Regions from separate parts of the [Clostridium] celerecrescens 18A genome, predicted to be linked through region 1. Evidence: riboswitches for the same ligand, from Rfam matches in the RefSeq annotation. Region 1 holds a riboswitch; the other holds the start of a gene.

Region 1 (8,018 bases):
CGGAATTTGCGGTAGCTTTCCGTAAACTTGCGGTACGATTGATAATGCCGCACTTGACTGGACAGCTGCTCCTGCAGCTTGCGTGTATGCAGCTCGTATTCAAGTAATTCTACCACCTTGGCAGTATGGTGAAAAACAAATTGCATACATAGTTTACTTATAATGCTGGCTCCAAAATATAAAGCAGAATACCAGGTAGATTTGATTTCATTATAAAAGCGCCCATCGTTAATAAACATAAGAAAAAACAATTGGCTGATCAGGCAGACGACGGTAAAACCAAGCTGCTCATTGTTAGTAAACGCATACCTTGCCTTGTTATCCGGAACGATTTTCTTACGGACAAACGTGATGCTCAGTATAGATAGTAATACGGATAATGCTGTTACCGCATTATAATATTTATCATTCTGCAGGACATCCTGGATGCTGGTATGCAGAACCATCGAATAGATCGAACAGATAATTCCTCTGCTGCTATAGATAGAATACATGTAGACGCTGCCGGCAAAAATAATCTGTACCCGGTTTACACGAAACAGCAGAATAATGTCTAGCATAATCGAACCCATTATAAAAAAGACAGCGACCCGATGATCCAGAAACAGATAGGCCGGTAAAGTAATGCTGATATTGATGAAAACTGCAGCCGCATAAAAAAGCAAATGGTTTCTTTTGACCGGAAACATATTTTTGAAATAGCTAAAAAAATAAATATCATAAATAATAAGCATTAAAACGAGTTCAAGCAGCTGCATGCCTATTTTTCCTCCTTTAAGGGGTTTTCATTTTAATCCAATGGTAATCGATAGGTTCTCCAAAGTCCATAGACTTTAGATGGGAACAGATTATACTACACGTTTCCTACAAATAGACATTAGTAGTATAACACATGATACCTTTAATTTACATTCCATCTATGATCATTTCTTGTGCTGCAATAACATCGAGCGCACCATTTTCCTTGTTATGATTTTAACAAAAAGGATGATTTCAGAGATTGTTTGGGGGTGCCATGAAAGACAGCATCATAGTTGTCAGAATCATTCTAAAAGGTCATGTAAAAAATGATTGACAGTGCTAAAATACTCTGATAATATCAATAATAAATAACGGATGATGAATCAGAGAGAGAGCACAAACCTGTGCCGCCGAAGGGGAAGGCAGAAACTCTCAGGCAAAAGGATCGGATTCGGACGTAACTCTGGAGAACATTTATGTACCGACGAAGTTAATCTTTCAGGTAAAAGGACAGAGGCAGACAGGAATATCCTATAGGAATATTTCTTTCTGCCTTTTTTTGTGCATATAAACGGATGATGTTCCTATATTATCATATAAATTATTTAAGGAGGATTAAAACATGGAACTTAAAACACCGCTTTATGAAATGCATCTTAAGTATCACGGCAAGATGGTCCCTTTTGCCGGGTATCTTCTTCCCATCCAGTATGAAGAGGGGATCATAAAGGAGCATATGGCAGTAAGAACAAGGGCAGGGCTATTTGATGTCTCTCACATGGGAGAGATCATTTGTAAGGGGAAAGATGCACTTGAAAATCTTAATCAGCTGCTGACCAATGATTTTACCGATATGGAGATCGGACAGGCAAGATACAGTCCCATGTGCAATGAGCACGGGGGAACGGTGGATGATCTGATTGTTTATAAGAAAAAAGAAGAGGAGTACTTTATCGTTGTGAATGCGTCCAATAAAGAAAAGGATTATCAGTGGATGCTGGAACATAAATTAGGAGAAGTGGTGTTTGAAGACATTTCTGATAAAATCACACAAATCGCCCTGCAGGGTCCCAGATCACAGGAAATACTTATGAAACTGACCACAGATATACCTGATAAATACTACCATGCAGTTTTTGATGGTAAAGTGGCCGGGATCACATGTATGGTATCCAGAACCGGTTATACAGGGGAGGATGGTTTTGAGCTTTATTTAGACAATGCATATGCTGAGACAATGTGGGAAACGCTCATGGAAGCAGGCAGGGAATATGAACTGATCCCCTGCGGGCTGGGGGCCAGAGACACTCTGAGGCTGGAGGCCGGCATGCCGTTATACGGACATGAAATGAATGATGATATTAATCCGGTGGAAATCGGCCTTGGGTTTGCAGTGAAGATGCAGAAGGAAGACTTTATTGGAAAAAGCCATTTGCCGAACAAAGATTCTCTCACAAGAAAACGAGTGGGCCTAAAGGTAACCGGACGGGGAATCATCCGGGAACAGGAAGAGGTTCTTGCAGACGGGAAGAAGGCAGGCTTTACAACATCGGGAACCCATTGCCCATATCTGGGCTATCCGGCAGCCATGGCTATCCTGGATAAAGAATATACTAAAGCAGGTACGAAGGTAACGGTAATCGTCCGGGGAAGAGAAGTAGAAGCGGAAGTGGTTACCCTTCCATTTTATAAAAAATCAAAATAATCCACAAGGAAAAGGAGAATTAATTATGAAAGTATTAGGGGATCTGGTTTACACCAAGACACATGAATGGGTAAAGTTTGAAGATGAAACAACAGCTTTGGTCGGGCTTACGGATCATGCCCAGCAATCATTGGGAGAGCTTGTTTTCGTCAATCTTCCGGAAGAAGGCGACGATACGACAGCCGGTGAAGTATTTGCTGATGTGGAATCTGTTAAGGCTGTTTCCGATGTATATTGTCCGGTAACCGGAGTTGTATCGGAAATCAATGAAGAACTTTTAGACTCACCGGAAAAGATCAATGAGGCTCCTTATGAAGCCTGGTTTGTGAAGATCACCGATATTACGGATAAAGAAGAATTCTTAAGTCCTGAGGAATACGAAGAACTTGTTAAAAAAGAAATGGAATAAAGGAGATCTGCATATGGGTTCATTTGTACCGGCAACCGACCATGATAGAAAAGAAATGCTGTCAGCGATCGGAATTGAGAGCATAGAAGACCTTTTTGGGCAGCTTCCTCAGGAAGTTTTATTAAAGGATGGATTGAATCTTCCTAACGGAATGTCTGAAATGGAAGTAAATAAAAAGATGGAAGGCATTGCAGCAAAAAATACGGTGTTTCCAGTTATTTTCAGAGGAGCAGGTGCTTACAAGCATTACATTCCTTCCATTGTAAAAAGCGTGATATCCAAAGAAACCCTGTACACTGCCTATACCCCGTATCAGGCGGAAATGAGCCAGGGAATCTTACAATCCATATATGAATACCAGACAATGATCTGTGAGATTACAGGAATGGATGTGGCCAATGCCTCCGTATATGACGGTGCGTCTGCGGCGGCTGAAGCAGTAGCTATGTGCAGGGACAGAAAGAAAAACAGGGCATTTGTTTCCGCAGCGGCTCATCCTCAGGTAATAGAAACCATAAAGACTTATTGTTTTGGAAACGGGATGGAGCTGACGGTTATTCCAGAAAAAGACGGTATAACAGATCTGGATTTTCTGAAAGAACATTTGGATAGCCAGGCCGCATGTGTTTACATTCAGAATCCAAATTATTACGGCAGTCTGGAACCGGCAGAAGAGATCGGTAGCATAGCAAAGGAAGCCAATGCCCGCTATATCATGGGCGTGAATCCTATTTCTTTGGGAATCATTAAGACGCCGATAGAATACGGTGCTGATATTTCAGTGGGAGAGGGGCAGCCCCTTGGATTGCCATTATCATTCGGCGGACCATATATCGGCTTTATGGCATGTACGAAAGAATTGATCAGAAAACTTCCGGGAAGGATCGTTGGTGAAACCGTTGATTCCAACGGAAAGACAGGCTACGTCTTAACCCTTCAGGCAAGGGAACAGCATATCCGAAGAGAAAAAGCATTAAGTAACGTCTGCTCAAACCAGGCGCTTTGTGCATTGGCAGTGTCCGTTTATTTATCCGCGATGGGGGCAGAAGGACTGAAGCAGACAGCCATTCAATGTATGTCAAAAGCTCATTACATGGCGGAGCAATTGGAAGCAATTGGATATTCGGTTGTAAACCAAGGGGAATTCTTCCACGAATTTGTGACCACTTCAAAAATCCCGGCTGAACAGGTGATGGGGGAACTGGAAGAACATGGAATTCTTGGCGGCTACCCCTTAACCGGAGAAAGAGCCGGACAGATCTTATGGTGCTGCACGGAAATGAATGCTAAGGATGACATTGACCGTGTCATTGGCATTCTGAAGGAGGTGTAAGGTTATGCTGATATTTGAAAAGGGACAGGAAGGAAGAACGATGACCATTCTGCCGGAATGTGATGTGCCGGTAAGCCTGCCGGAAGAAGGCAGCTTGAGAAAAAAAAGCATGCACCTTCCCCAAGTGTCTGAAAATGATATAAGCAGGCATTATACAGAAATAGCGAAAAAGGCATATGGTGTCAATGACGGCTTTTATCCTTTGGGCTCTTGTACCATGAAATACAATCCCAAGATCAATGAAGACATAGCAGCTCTTCCTGGCTTTAAACAGATTCATCCGCTGCAGCCGGAGCATACGGTGCAGGGTTGTATGGAAGTATTAAAAACAGCAGAGCAGTACCTTTGTGAGATCACTGGAATGAACCGTATGACTTTCCAGCCGGCAGCAGGAGCCCACGGTGAATTTACCGGACTTTTGCTGATAAAAGCATATCACGAAAGCCGCGGTGACAATAAAAGAACAAAGATCATCGTACCAGATTCCGCCCATGGAACCAATCCTGCCAGTGCGACAATGGTGGGCTATTCGGTAATCAGTATCCCGTCTGCGGAAGATGGCGGAGTGGATTTGGAGGAATTAAAAAAAGCAGTTGGGGAAGATACCGCCGGACTGATGTTAACCAATCCCAATACATTAGGCCTTTTTGATAGAAACATATTGGAGATTACAAAAATCGTTCATGATGCCGGAGGACTGAATTACTATGACGGAGCAAATTTAAACGCCGTTATGGGCATGATCAGACCGGGTGACATGGGATTTGATGTGGTCCATTTAAATCTTCATAAGACGTTTTCTACTCCTCACGGAGGCGGTGGCCCGGGCAGCGGACCAGTTGGCTGCAAGGATCTCCTGGCTGAATTTTTACCCGGCACCATGGTAGAGGAAGAGGAAGGATACGTATTTAAATATCCGGCACATACCATCGGACAGGTGAAAAGCTTTTACGGTAACTTTTTAATTGTGGTCAGAGCTATGACGTATTTATTTATGCTTGGAAAAGAAGGAGTTCCGGAAGCCTCAAAGCATGCCGTATTAAACGCCAATTATATGATGGCGCAATTAAAGGATGTATATGATATGGCTTACCAGGGACCTTGCATGCATGAATTTGTCATGAGCCTGGCAAGACTTAAAAAAGAAACCGGTGTATCAGCCATGGACATTGCAAAAGGACTTTTGGACTATGGAATCCATCCGCCGACCATGTATTTTCCACTGATCGTGCCAGAAGCGTTAATGGCGGAGCCTACGGAAACGGAATCAAAAGAAACATTGGATCAAGTGATTGCTGTATTACGCAGTCTTCATGAAACAGCAATGACTAATCCGGAAGCTCTTCATCAGGCCCCCATCCACACACCAGTCACCAGACTTGATGAAGTTAGGGCAGCCAGAAATCCTAAGTTAAAGCACGAATTTTAGATAAGGAAACGGATAAAAGATGATACAGGAAATTAAATATATAGACGGAAGCAGTTATGATCCATATCTGAATCTTGCTATCGAGGAGTATTTATTAGAAACTGCTGGTCGGGATACCTGTATCCTATACCTCTGGCAGAATGAAAATACTGTTGTAATCGGTAAAAACCAGAATCCGTGGAAGGAATGCAGGATCCGGGAATTGGAGCAGGATGGCGGACATCTGGTGAGAAGGCTATCCGGAGGCGGCGCCGTATTCCATGATCTTGGGAACCTGAACTTTACGTTTCTTGTTAACAAGAATCATTATGATCTGGATAAACAGCTTGAGGTTATTCTGAGCGGAGTCAAAAAACTGGGAATCCATGCAGAAAAATCAGGACGAAATGATATTACCGTATCAGACAGGAAATTTTCCGGCAATGCCTTTTATACCAGAGGGGAAAAGTGCTATCATCATGGAACCCTGCTGGTTCATGCGGATATGGAGAAGCTTTCCAAATACTTACAGGTTTCAAAGGATAAGCTGGCATTAAAAGGAGTGGACTCCGTTAAATCCAGGGTAACCAATCTTTCTGAATACCGGGCTGACTTAACCATTGATATGCTAAAGGAAAAGCTTCTGAAGGCATTTGAGGAAACTTATGGGTGTAAGGCGGTTTCCTGCAGGCAGGAGGATTTAGACCAGGATGCATTGTCAGAGGGAAGAAAGAAGTTTTCTTCCTGGGATTGGCTGTACGGACGCAATATGGATTTTCAATACGAACTGTCAAAACGCTTTGTTTGGGGAAATGTGATCTGGCAGTTTCAGGTAAACAGTGGGATCATACAGGATCTGCAATTGTTCTCCGATTCCATGGAACCAGATCTTATGGACCGGATCCCCGGGTATATTACGGGATGCAGATATGAGAATGCAGATATCTGCAATAAGCTGGATCAGGTGCCTGCAGAAACCCAGGCCCAGTCAACCATGATAAAAGACTTAAAAGAGTATTTTGCTGCTGCAGAATTATAGAGACCAGGGAGGGATAGGATGGAAGAACGATATGATCTGCTTGTTATTGGTGCAGGCCCCGGAGGATATGTAGCGGCGATTAAGGCTGCAAAGCTGGGAATGAAGACGGCTGTGATCGAAAACCAGGAAGTGGGAGGTACCTGCTTAAACCGCGGCTGCGTTCCTGCAAAGGCCATGCTGCACGCTGCCAAATTATATCAGGAGGTCCTGACAGGAGAGAGATTCGGAATCATCTCAAAAGAGGTGAGCTGTGATTATGGGAAAGTGATGTCCTATAAAAATGAAACTTCCGAAAGTCTCCGACTGGGTGTGGAACAGCTTCTTAAGGGAAATAAAATTGATCGGATACACGGAACCGGGACGTTGACCAAGGAGGGAAAGGTCAGGGTCAAGACAGAGGAAGGGGAAGAACTCCTTCAGGCAAAACATATCCTGCTGGCAACAGGATCAAAGCCAGCCATTTTGCCCATAGAAGGAATCCGTCTTCCCGGAGTCATGACCAGCGATGAGCTGTTTCAGCTTGATCATATACCGGAAAGCCTGATTATTATAGGCGGAGGAGTCATAGGTGTGGAGTTTGCCACCGTATTCGCTTCCTTTGGATCCAAGGTCACCTTATTGGAGGCTGAAGAAAGACTTCTGCCCGGTCTGGATAAAGAAATCTCACAGAATTTAAAGCTGATTTTGAAAAAGAGAAGCGTAGACATTCATACCAGGGCATTTGTCCGGAAAATTGAAAAAGAAGGCAGGGATTTTATCTGTACCTATGGGGAGATGGCAAAAGATAAAGAAAAGATTGAGGTCATAAAGACGCCATACCTGCTTACTGCCACCGGACGTATTCCCAATACGGACGGACTGCTGGAGGAAGGGACTTTGCTTGAAATGAACCGGGGCAGGATTGTGGTGAAGAAAAACTTTGAAACAAGTATGCCTGGTGTATTTGCCATAGGAGATGTGATCGGAGGCATCCAGCTGGCCCACGCTGCAAGCTCCCAGGGCATCTGTGCCGTGGAACTTATGAACGGGAAAGAGCCGTCCATCGATCTGTCGGTAATTCCATCATGTGTTTATACGGATCCTGAAATAGCATGTATCGGAATAACGGAAGAGGAAGCAAAAGGAAAAGGGATTGAAACCGTTATCGGGAAAACCTTAACCTACGCCAACTGTAAATCATTTATAACAAAGGAAGAGAGAGGCTTTGTTAAAGTTGTAACAGATAAAGAAACGGGTGCATTGCTGGGTGCACAGATGATGTGTGCCAGAGCTACGGATATGATCGGAGAGATAGGTACTGCCATTACCAATAAACTTACTGCAGAGCAGCTTTTAAAGGCCATGCGGGCTCATCCTACCTATAATGAATCGGTAGGAGAAGCG
Region 2 (8,018 bases), 2.4 Mb from region 1:
ATCATATTCCGGTGCCGCCATAAAATTAGTGATTAAAATCAGTTCTGCCTCAGGATTGCTGCGGGATGCGCGCTCCTTCAGTTCTTTATGAGTCACCACAATCTGGGCATCTTTGGGAATGGAAGATACGGGTGAATGAACTACCTCAATAACTCCGAAACCTGCTGCCGCCAGCTTTTTCTTCAATATGGTAGCGCCCATAGCGCTGGAGCCCATGCCTGCATCACAGGCAAACACAATTTTTTTGACGGTTCCTGCCGGTATAATTTTCTTTTCCGCGGTCTGATTTCCCTTTGACTCCTGCTTCATTTGTTTCATTTTTTCCGTTGACTCTTCCAAATCCCCGCCTTTTCCTGTAAACCGCAGTAAGGGAAGAGCGACCAGGAAGGAAACTACAGCTGCCACCGTAACACCTGCTAAAACTCCAAAGTATCCTCCTCTTGGTGTCATTGCCAGAACAGCAAGGATACTTCCAGGTGATGCGGGTGAGGTGAGTCCAACCCCTAGGAGCTGGAATACGAAGATCCCGCTGGCTCCGCCTGATACCACCGCCAGAAGTAAAAGGGGATTCATCAGTATGTACGGGAAATAAATCTCGTGGATTCCGCCTAAAAAGTGAATGATAATTGCGCCGGGAGCAGAGCTTCTGGCTGATCCCTTTCCTGCAAGGCAGTAAGCCAGTAAAACGCCAAGTCCAGGCCCCGGATTTGCCTCAAGAAGGAAGAATATGGACTTTCCGATTTCCTCTACCTGCTGTATTCCCATAGGAGAGAGGATTCCATGGTTAATGGCATTGTTAAGGAACAGGATCTTGGCAGGTTCAATAAAAACGCTTGCCAGCGGAAGCAGCCTGTGATCCACAAAGAAACCAACTCCGGACTCCATCACCCGGTTCATCACCTCAACAAAAGGAGCAACTCCCTTTAAGGCGATTGCCGTCAGGATGGCACCGATGATCCCGAGGGAAAAGTTATTTACCAGCATCTCAAATCCGGCTGGGATCTTGCTCTCGATCTTCCGGTCAAACTGTTTAATCACCCAGGCACTGACAGGTCCTACGATCATCGCCCCCATAAACATAGGAATACTGGAACCAACAATCACGCCCATAGCTGTGATTGCTCCGATAACGCCGCCCCGTTGCCCGTAGACTGCTGAACCGCCCGTATAAGCAATAAGAAGCGGCAGCAGCATGGAAACCATAGGGGAGACCAGGGCACCAATTGCTTCATTTGGATACCAGCCGGTCGGAATAAACAATGCCGTAATCAGTCCCCATGCAATAAATGCACCGATGTTCGGCATTACCATACCGCTTAAAAAGCGGCCAAATACTTGTACCTTCTCTTTCATATTACATACCCTCACTTAATTATATAGTATTTACTGCATGATCCGTGTAAGGTATGATTGGCCAATCAATTCCTTTCGTTAGCCTTATTATAATCAATGTCAACTTAAGAATTCAACAGGAAGAAACTAGGATTTGGCGCTAGTTTTAGTGCCAAACCCTAAAGAGTCTAGACCCCTTATCCCATTGTTTCCTTAGATTCCCTCCAATCAGTGAGCGTATTGCCCTGAGAATTGGTCTGACTGTATATACCAACAGAAAAAAGATGCCGCAAGGCAGCTGTAGACCAGCTGATTTTACGGCATCTTTCTTATGCATGAAGATTATAAATATTTTTTAAGAAGTGAAACTTTATCAAGCTTCTCCCATGGTAAGTCTAAGTCATTTCTACCAAAATGTCCGTAAGCAGCCGTCTGTTTGTAGATCGGGCGGCGTAAATCCAGCATCTTGATGATTCCTGCAGGACGCAGGTCAAAGTTTTCCCTGATGATCTCCACAAGCTTTTCATTGCTTAATTTTCCGGTTCCGAAAGTATCTACCATAACGGAAGTAGGATGTGCCACACCGATGGCATAGGAAAGCTGGATCTCACACTTGTCAGCCAGTCCTGCTGCTACGATGTTCTTTGCAACATAACGTGCCGCATAAGCAGCGGAACGGTCTACCTTTGTGCAGTCCTTACCGGAGAATGCTCCGCCGCCGTGGCGTGCATAACCGCCGTAGGTATCTACGATGATCTTACGGCCGGTCAGGCCGCTGTCCCCGTGAGGTCCGCCGATTACAAAGCGTCCCGTAGGATTAATGAAGAAATTGGTCTTCTCATCCACCAGCTCTGCAGGCAGAACTTCATCAAAAACATACTTTTTAATATCCGTGTGAATCTGCTCCTGGCTCACATTCTCATCATGCTGAGTGGATAAAACCACTGCATCTAAGCGGAGAGGATTGCCGTTCTCATCATATTCCACAGTTACCTGGGTCTTTCCGTCGGGACGAAGGTAAGTAAGGGTTCCATCCTTGCGTACCTTTGTAAGCCGAAGGGCCAGTTTATGGGCAAGGGCGATGGGATATGGCATATACTCCTCAGTTTCATTGCTGGCAAAGCCAAACATCATACCCTGGTCTCCTGCTCCAATAGCGTCGATCTCTTCATCAGACATCTTGTGTTCCTTTGCTTCCAGGGCCCGGTCAACGCCTAAGGCAATGTCAGCAGACTGCTCGTCCAAAGCTACGATCACGCCGCAGGTATCGCAGTCAAATCCGTATTTTGCACGGTCATAACCGATTTCCCTTACGGTTTCCCGTACCACCTTCTGAATGTCTACGTAGGCATGGGTCGTTATTTCTCCCATAACCATAACAAGACCTGTGGTACAGCAGGTTTCACAAGCCACACGGCTCATAGGATCCTGCTTTAACATCTCATCCAAAATCGCATCAGAGATTTGGTCACACATTTTATCCGGATGTCCTTCTGTAACGGATTCGGATGTAAATAATAATTTTTCCATGTTGTCATTTCCTCCTTAATATCACATGGGGGAATAACAAAAAGAAAAGTCCGCAGCAATGCGGACTTGATTCAACAATGTATCAAATCCTCTTATTGCTCGATTTCTCGCTCAGGTTGGCACCTTCCAGCCGCTCATTTCTGGCCAAGGCCATCATTTCCGGTCGGGGTTGCCGTGACTTCACAGATCCTTTGTATCTCCATCACTCTGAATAAGGGATATTACGTACTTTTCATTTGTTATTCAATTGTAAGCTGTTTCTAGTGCATGTATATTTTATCGTATTTAAAAACGGCTGTCAAGGGAATTCTATTCCAATGCATCCATGGATAAAGTTCTTGCAAAAATTTAATCCATAATGTATAATGACGCTATTCTTTAAATGTTCGCCAAATGAAATCTGTGGAATGCGCCCAGCGCAGACCATGGACGGATGGCACTCTGGAGACATCTGCAGCTATGCAGGGGCCGAAGGGGCAAGCGCTTAGGCGCGAAACTCTCAGGCAAAAGGACAGAGGCGATTGTTTCCCTTTTTTTGGAATATCGCATGATCTCTGTTTTTTTGTGAGTGGGAGTATATCCCACTCTTTTTTTTATCAAAAAATACGAAGGAAGGGAAGTAGATAACAATGCAAGCAGTTACTGAACTTTTCAACAAGCTGGACTCAGCAATTTGGGGGATACCCATGATTGTACTTCTGTTTGGCACTCACTTATTTTTGACCGTGCGCACAGGCTTTATCCAGCGTAAAACCTTTACAGCCATTAAGCTGTCTGTTACAAAAGACCCTGATTCACCAGGAGAGGTCAGCCAATTTCAGGCGCTGACTACTGCCCTTGCCTCCACCATCGGTACCGGCAATATTGTGGGCGTGGGTACGGCAGTGTTCTTAGGCGGCCCAGGTGCTGTTCTCTGGTGCTGGCTCACCGGCGTATTCGGCATTGCAACCAAATATTCAGAATCCCTGATTGCAGTTAAATATCGTGTGCAGACGAAGGATGGACGAATGCAGGGAGGTGCCATGTATGCACTGGAGCGAGCACTGGGCTTAAAGTGGCTGGGCGTACTCTTTGCACTGTTCGCCTTGTTTGCTTCCTTTGGTATTGGAAGCGGGACTCAGATCAACGCTATCGCTGAGATTATTGAAAACAATGTACCGCTGCCGATTCCGCGCATTGCAATCGGCCTTGTCTTCGGTGTGATTACCGCTGTGGTTATTATCGGCGGCATCAAGTCCATCGCAACAGTATGTGAAAAGCTTGTACCATTTATGGCGGCCTTCTATGTGGCAGGCTGTCTGATCATTCTTGGCATCAACGCTGACTTCATCATTCCTGCACTGAAGGTGATTGTAACCCTGGCCTTCCGGCCCGGAGCGGTCGCAGGCGGTCTGGTTGGCCGGGGCATTATGCTTGCCATGCAGTACGGCATTGCCCGGGGCTTATTTTCCAATGAGTCCGGTATGGGTTCCGCTCCGTTAGTAGCTTCGGCTGCACAAACAAGGAATCCAGTGCGTCAGGCGCTGGTTTCCTCAACCGGCACCTTCTGGGACACGGTTGTCGTCTGCCTTATGACCGGTCTGGTTCTTGTTTCAACTATAATGAAGAACCCGGACATCAATATGGATATGATACAAAACGGCGGCCAGATGACCACTGCCGCTTTCAGTCAGATTCCTGTTCTTGGCCCGGTGATCTTAGTCGTCGGCATCATTACCTTTGCTTATTCCACCATTCTTGGCTGGTCTTATTACGGGGAACGATGCTGCGAGTACTTATTCGGCTCCAAGGGGATGCTGCCCTATAAAATCATCTTCGTGTCAATCGTAGTTGTCGGCCCTGTGCTGTCTCTGGATCTGGTGTGGACGATTTCAGACATCCTAAACGCACTGATGGCGATTCCCAATCTTGTGGCTGTTCTGCTTCTATCGGGTGTTGTGGCAAAAGATACAAAGTACTATCTGAACCACTTAGACGAAAGGGACGAAACTCCGATTCCGGTCATAGATAAATAACAACTTAAAAACCTCCTGCCTTTCCTGGGCTGGGTAAATAATTCTTTCATTAAAAGAATTATCTTACAGTCCCACGGATAGCAGGAGGTTTTTTATATTTTTTCCAATAAAGTCATTAGCCTTTGACTCCGCCCCCAGTAATTCCGGCAATGATTTTCTCCGACAAAAAGATATAAAGGATAAAAGTAGGAAGAAATACGATGATAACGGATGCAAACATTCCTGACCAGTCTCCCGTATATTTCATGGAATTGATCATGGAATATAGCCCCACCGCAACCGGCCGTACCCTGTCGGAGTTGGCGAAAATGAGGGAAATGAAATACTCATTCCATATATTAATAAAATTGAATATTGTAACCGTAATGATCCCGGACTGAGCCATGGGAAACATGATCAGCCAGAACGCCCTCATGGGAGGACAGCCGTCAATAGCGGCCGCTTCCTCGTATGCCCTGGAGATATTGGCAAAAAATGTCAGCAGAAAAATTGTAGTATAAGGAACGTTGATCCCCACATAAAGAAATATCAGCACCGCTTTGTTTGCCATGTAGTTATTTAATACGTTCATTCCGGCAATCAGGCTGAACAAGGGAAGAACGATCATGACCACAGGCACTCCCATGGCAGACACAAGGCTGGTCTGGATCATTTTATTCCCTGCAAAGCGAAAGCGGGACAATACGTATGCGGCAGGCGCACAGATCAAAACAAGAAGCGTACATGAAATAACGGAATACATCAGGGAATTAAAGAAGATAGCGGACACATTGGAATTGGTCCAGGCCTTTGCATAGTTTTCAAAATGAATTCCCTGGGACAGGACACGGCCTGAAAATATGGCCTTTGTCGTAGAAAAGCTGGCAGCTACCACCCAGCCCAGCAATACAATGGTAAATAATATCCAAACACTAAGGATCAGATATCCCGGTAAAAGCTTCAGCTCTCTTTTCCAGTTAAATGGCTCCATAAACCCTTTCTTTTTAGCCATAGATTCCCCTCCTTAGAATTCCAGATCATCCTCTTTTATCAGTTTGTTGCATAGCAGGAATACAGCAACCACACAGATGCTTAAGAGGACACCGATTGCCGCACCAAGGCCTGCATTCCGTTCGGTCATGCTGTTGCCGGCACCAAAAATCATCATGTACATATAAACCATGGGAGTAATGGTCTGGGTATCCGCCGTAACCGTTGAAAACAGCTGGGACCAGACGAAAAATCCCACCGATGTAACGCTCCACATGGTAATATTTGTTTTGAATACCCCTTTTAACAAGGGAAGGGTAATATAGCGGAACTGGTTTACCTTATTTGCTCCATCCAGAGTGGCTGCCTCATAGTAGTCCTCTCCGATCCGCTCGATTCCGCTAGCAAATATCAGCATGTGATATCCCACCATTCCAAAACAGTAGGCAACCAGAAGGGCCATGAATTTATGATCATTATCAAGCCACTGGACTTTGGATAAGTATTTAAGCCCTATGGCGGAAAATACATTTTTAAGGAGACCGAATTTAGGGCTGTATACATACTGAAGCCACATGGTCGCAAGAGCGACTGCACTGACTACGTTGGGAAGATAGATCATTGCCCTGAAAAAGCTTTTAAAACGTATTCCGCTGGTGAGGATCACCGCAAACAAAAGAGCGAGAGACATAACAACCAGTCCGCCTATTAACCAGATGCGGAACAGATTCCACATGGAAATACGGAATAAGCTGGTCGACGCAAGTTTGCTGTAATTGGCCAATCCGGTAAACTGCCACTTGGTCATAGAGTCCGTGATTCCTTCAATTTTAAAGAAACTCATAAAAATTGTCCTGACAATGGGATAAAGGAATACAAGGACAAACATTAATACTGCCGGTGTTAGAAATACGGCAATCATTGTCTTATTCTTCTTCACGTTAAATACCTCCCCCGGCTTTCCTTAATTACAGGGTGACACCGCCAAAGCGGTGCCACCATAAAAATCTATTGATCCGGATTATTTGCCTGCTGCTTTAAGAGCATCCACGAACCCATCCGCTGTAATGGATCCTCCGCAAAGCTTCATAAAGTTCTCCTTAATAATCGGTGTTAAGTCTGCATTGGCTTCTGCTCCGGCTGCCCATGGATAACGTACGCTTAAGCTCTCCATAACCGGCTTCACACTGGCAAGCTGCGCCGGCCACTCTGCATTTCTGGAATCTGCCGGAATACCCATTGACAGTTCGGACATTTTCTTGTCAAATTCTCCCTGAGTGATGTATTCTATCAGCTTAAATGCATTTTCACCATTTTGGGAATTCTTATTGATCGCCAGAACCTGAGCGCCATAGTTGGACGCATTGGTACCATCTTTTCCGCCTTCCACCGCCGGATAGCTGAAGCAGCCCCATTTAAAGTCTTCTCCTGCCATATCCTTTACTTCATTTGGAAGCCAGGAGCCGTTTAAATACATGGCTGCTGTTCCAAGCGCAAGTTCCTGGTTCTGTCCAGCAGGCCATACGTTGGAAGCAATGGTTTCTGAAAAATACCCTTTCTGTGCAAAGACTTCATAAGCCTGAGCTGTTTTAAGGACTGCCGGGTCATCCCACTTGCCTTCCTTTACAACAGCTTCTGTTCCCGGTTCGCCTAAAAGTCTGGACATATGATAGCCAAACATGGCTGTTATGTAAGCGTCATCACAGGTTATGGGAGTATAGCCCGCATCCTTGATCTTCTGGCAAGCTGCATCAAGCTCTTCCCAGGTCTTTGGCACTTCCTTGATTCCCGCCTCATCGAAAATAGTCTGATTATAGAAAAATGCAAATACATTGGGCTGGTAAGGAATGGATTTTAATGTTCCATCTCCCACTTCCCGGCAAGCACTCATTAAACCTGCATTAGCGTTGGCTTCGTAGCCGGAAGTCTTTACTAAATCCTCCAGATCCATTAAGTACTGTCCCCATGTGGTATTTACACGGTCAATATCCTCGTCAAATAAGTCAATGTTAGTTCCCGCATCCAAAGCCGGCTGCAGACCTTCACGGATTCCCGTACGTCCCTTAAACTGAACATCTACCTTCACTCCTGTATCTGCAGTGAATTTGTCAATTGCCATCTGGATTGCCTGGCCCTGAGGCTCTGTTGCTTCCCACATGGACCAGTAAATAA

The links. Region 1 has a riboswitch for glycine ahead of gcvT (glycine cleavage system aminomethyltransferase GcvT). Riboswitches for the same ligand answer to the same signal wherever they lie in the genome.
Region 2: another riboswitch for glycine. It lies ahead of H171_RS21625 (alanine/glycine:cation symporter family protein); the one in region 1 lies ahead of gcvT (glycine cleavage system aminomethyltransferase GcvT).

Annotation. Positions count from the first base shown of each region.
Region 1 covers NZ_PGET01000001.1:2,370,966-2,378,983, reverse strand. Annotated here, with positions in the region: gene H171_RS11065 (sensor histidine kinase) at 1-758, opposite strand, end outside; glycine riboswitch at 1,117-1,199, shown strand; gene gcvT (glycine cleavage system aminomethyltransferase GcvT) at 1,364-2,446, shown strand; gene gcvH (glycine cleavage system protein GcvH) at 2,472-2,855, shown strand; gene gcvPA (aminomethyl-transferring glycine dehydrogenase subunit GcvPA) at 2,869-4,188, shown strand; gene gcvPB (aminomethyl-transferring glycine dehydrogenase subunit GcvPB) at 4,193-5,617, shown strand; gene H171_RS11040 (lipoate--protein ligase) at 5,637-6,635, shown strand; gene lpdA (dihydrolipoyl dehydrogenase) at 6,654-8,018, shown strand, end outside.
Region 2 covers NZ_PGET01000001.1:4,734,452-4,742,469, reverse strand. Annotated here, with positions in the region: gene H171_RS21635 (PTS mannitol transporter subunit IICB) at 1-1,353, opposite strand, end outside; gene metK (methionine adenosyltransferase) at 1,675-2,862, opposite strand; SAM riboswitch class I at 2,952-3,080, opposite strand; glycine riboswitch at 3,294-3,386, shown strand; gene H171_RS21625 (alanine/glycine:cation symporter family protein) at 3,492-4,877, shown strand; gene H171_RS21620 (carbohydrate ABC transporter permease) at 4,993-5,868, opposite strand; gene H171_RS21615 (carbohydrate ABC transporter permease) at 5,881-6,786, opposite strand; gene H171_RS21610 (ABC transporter substrate-binding protein) at 6,868-8,018, opposite strand, start outside.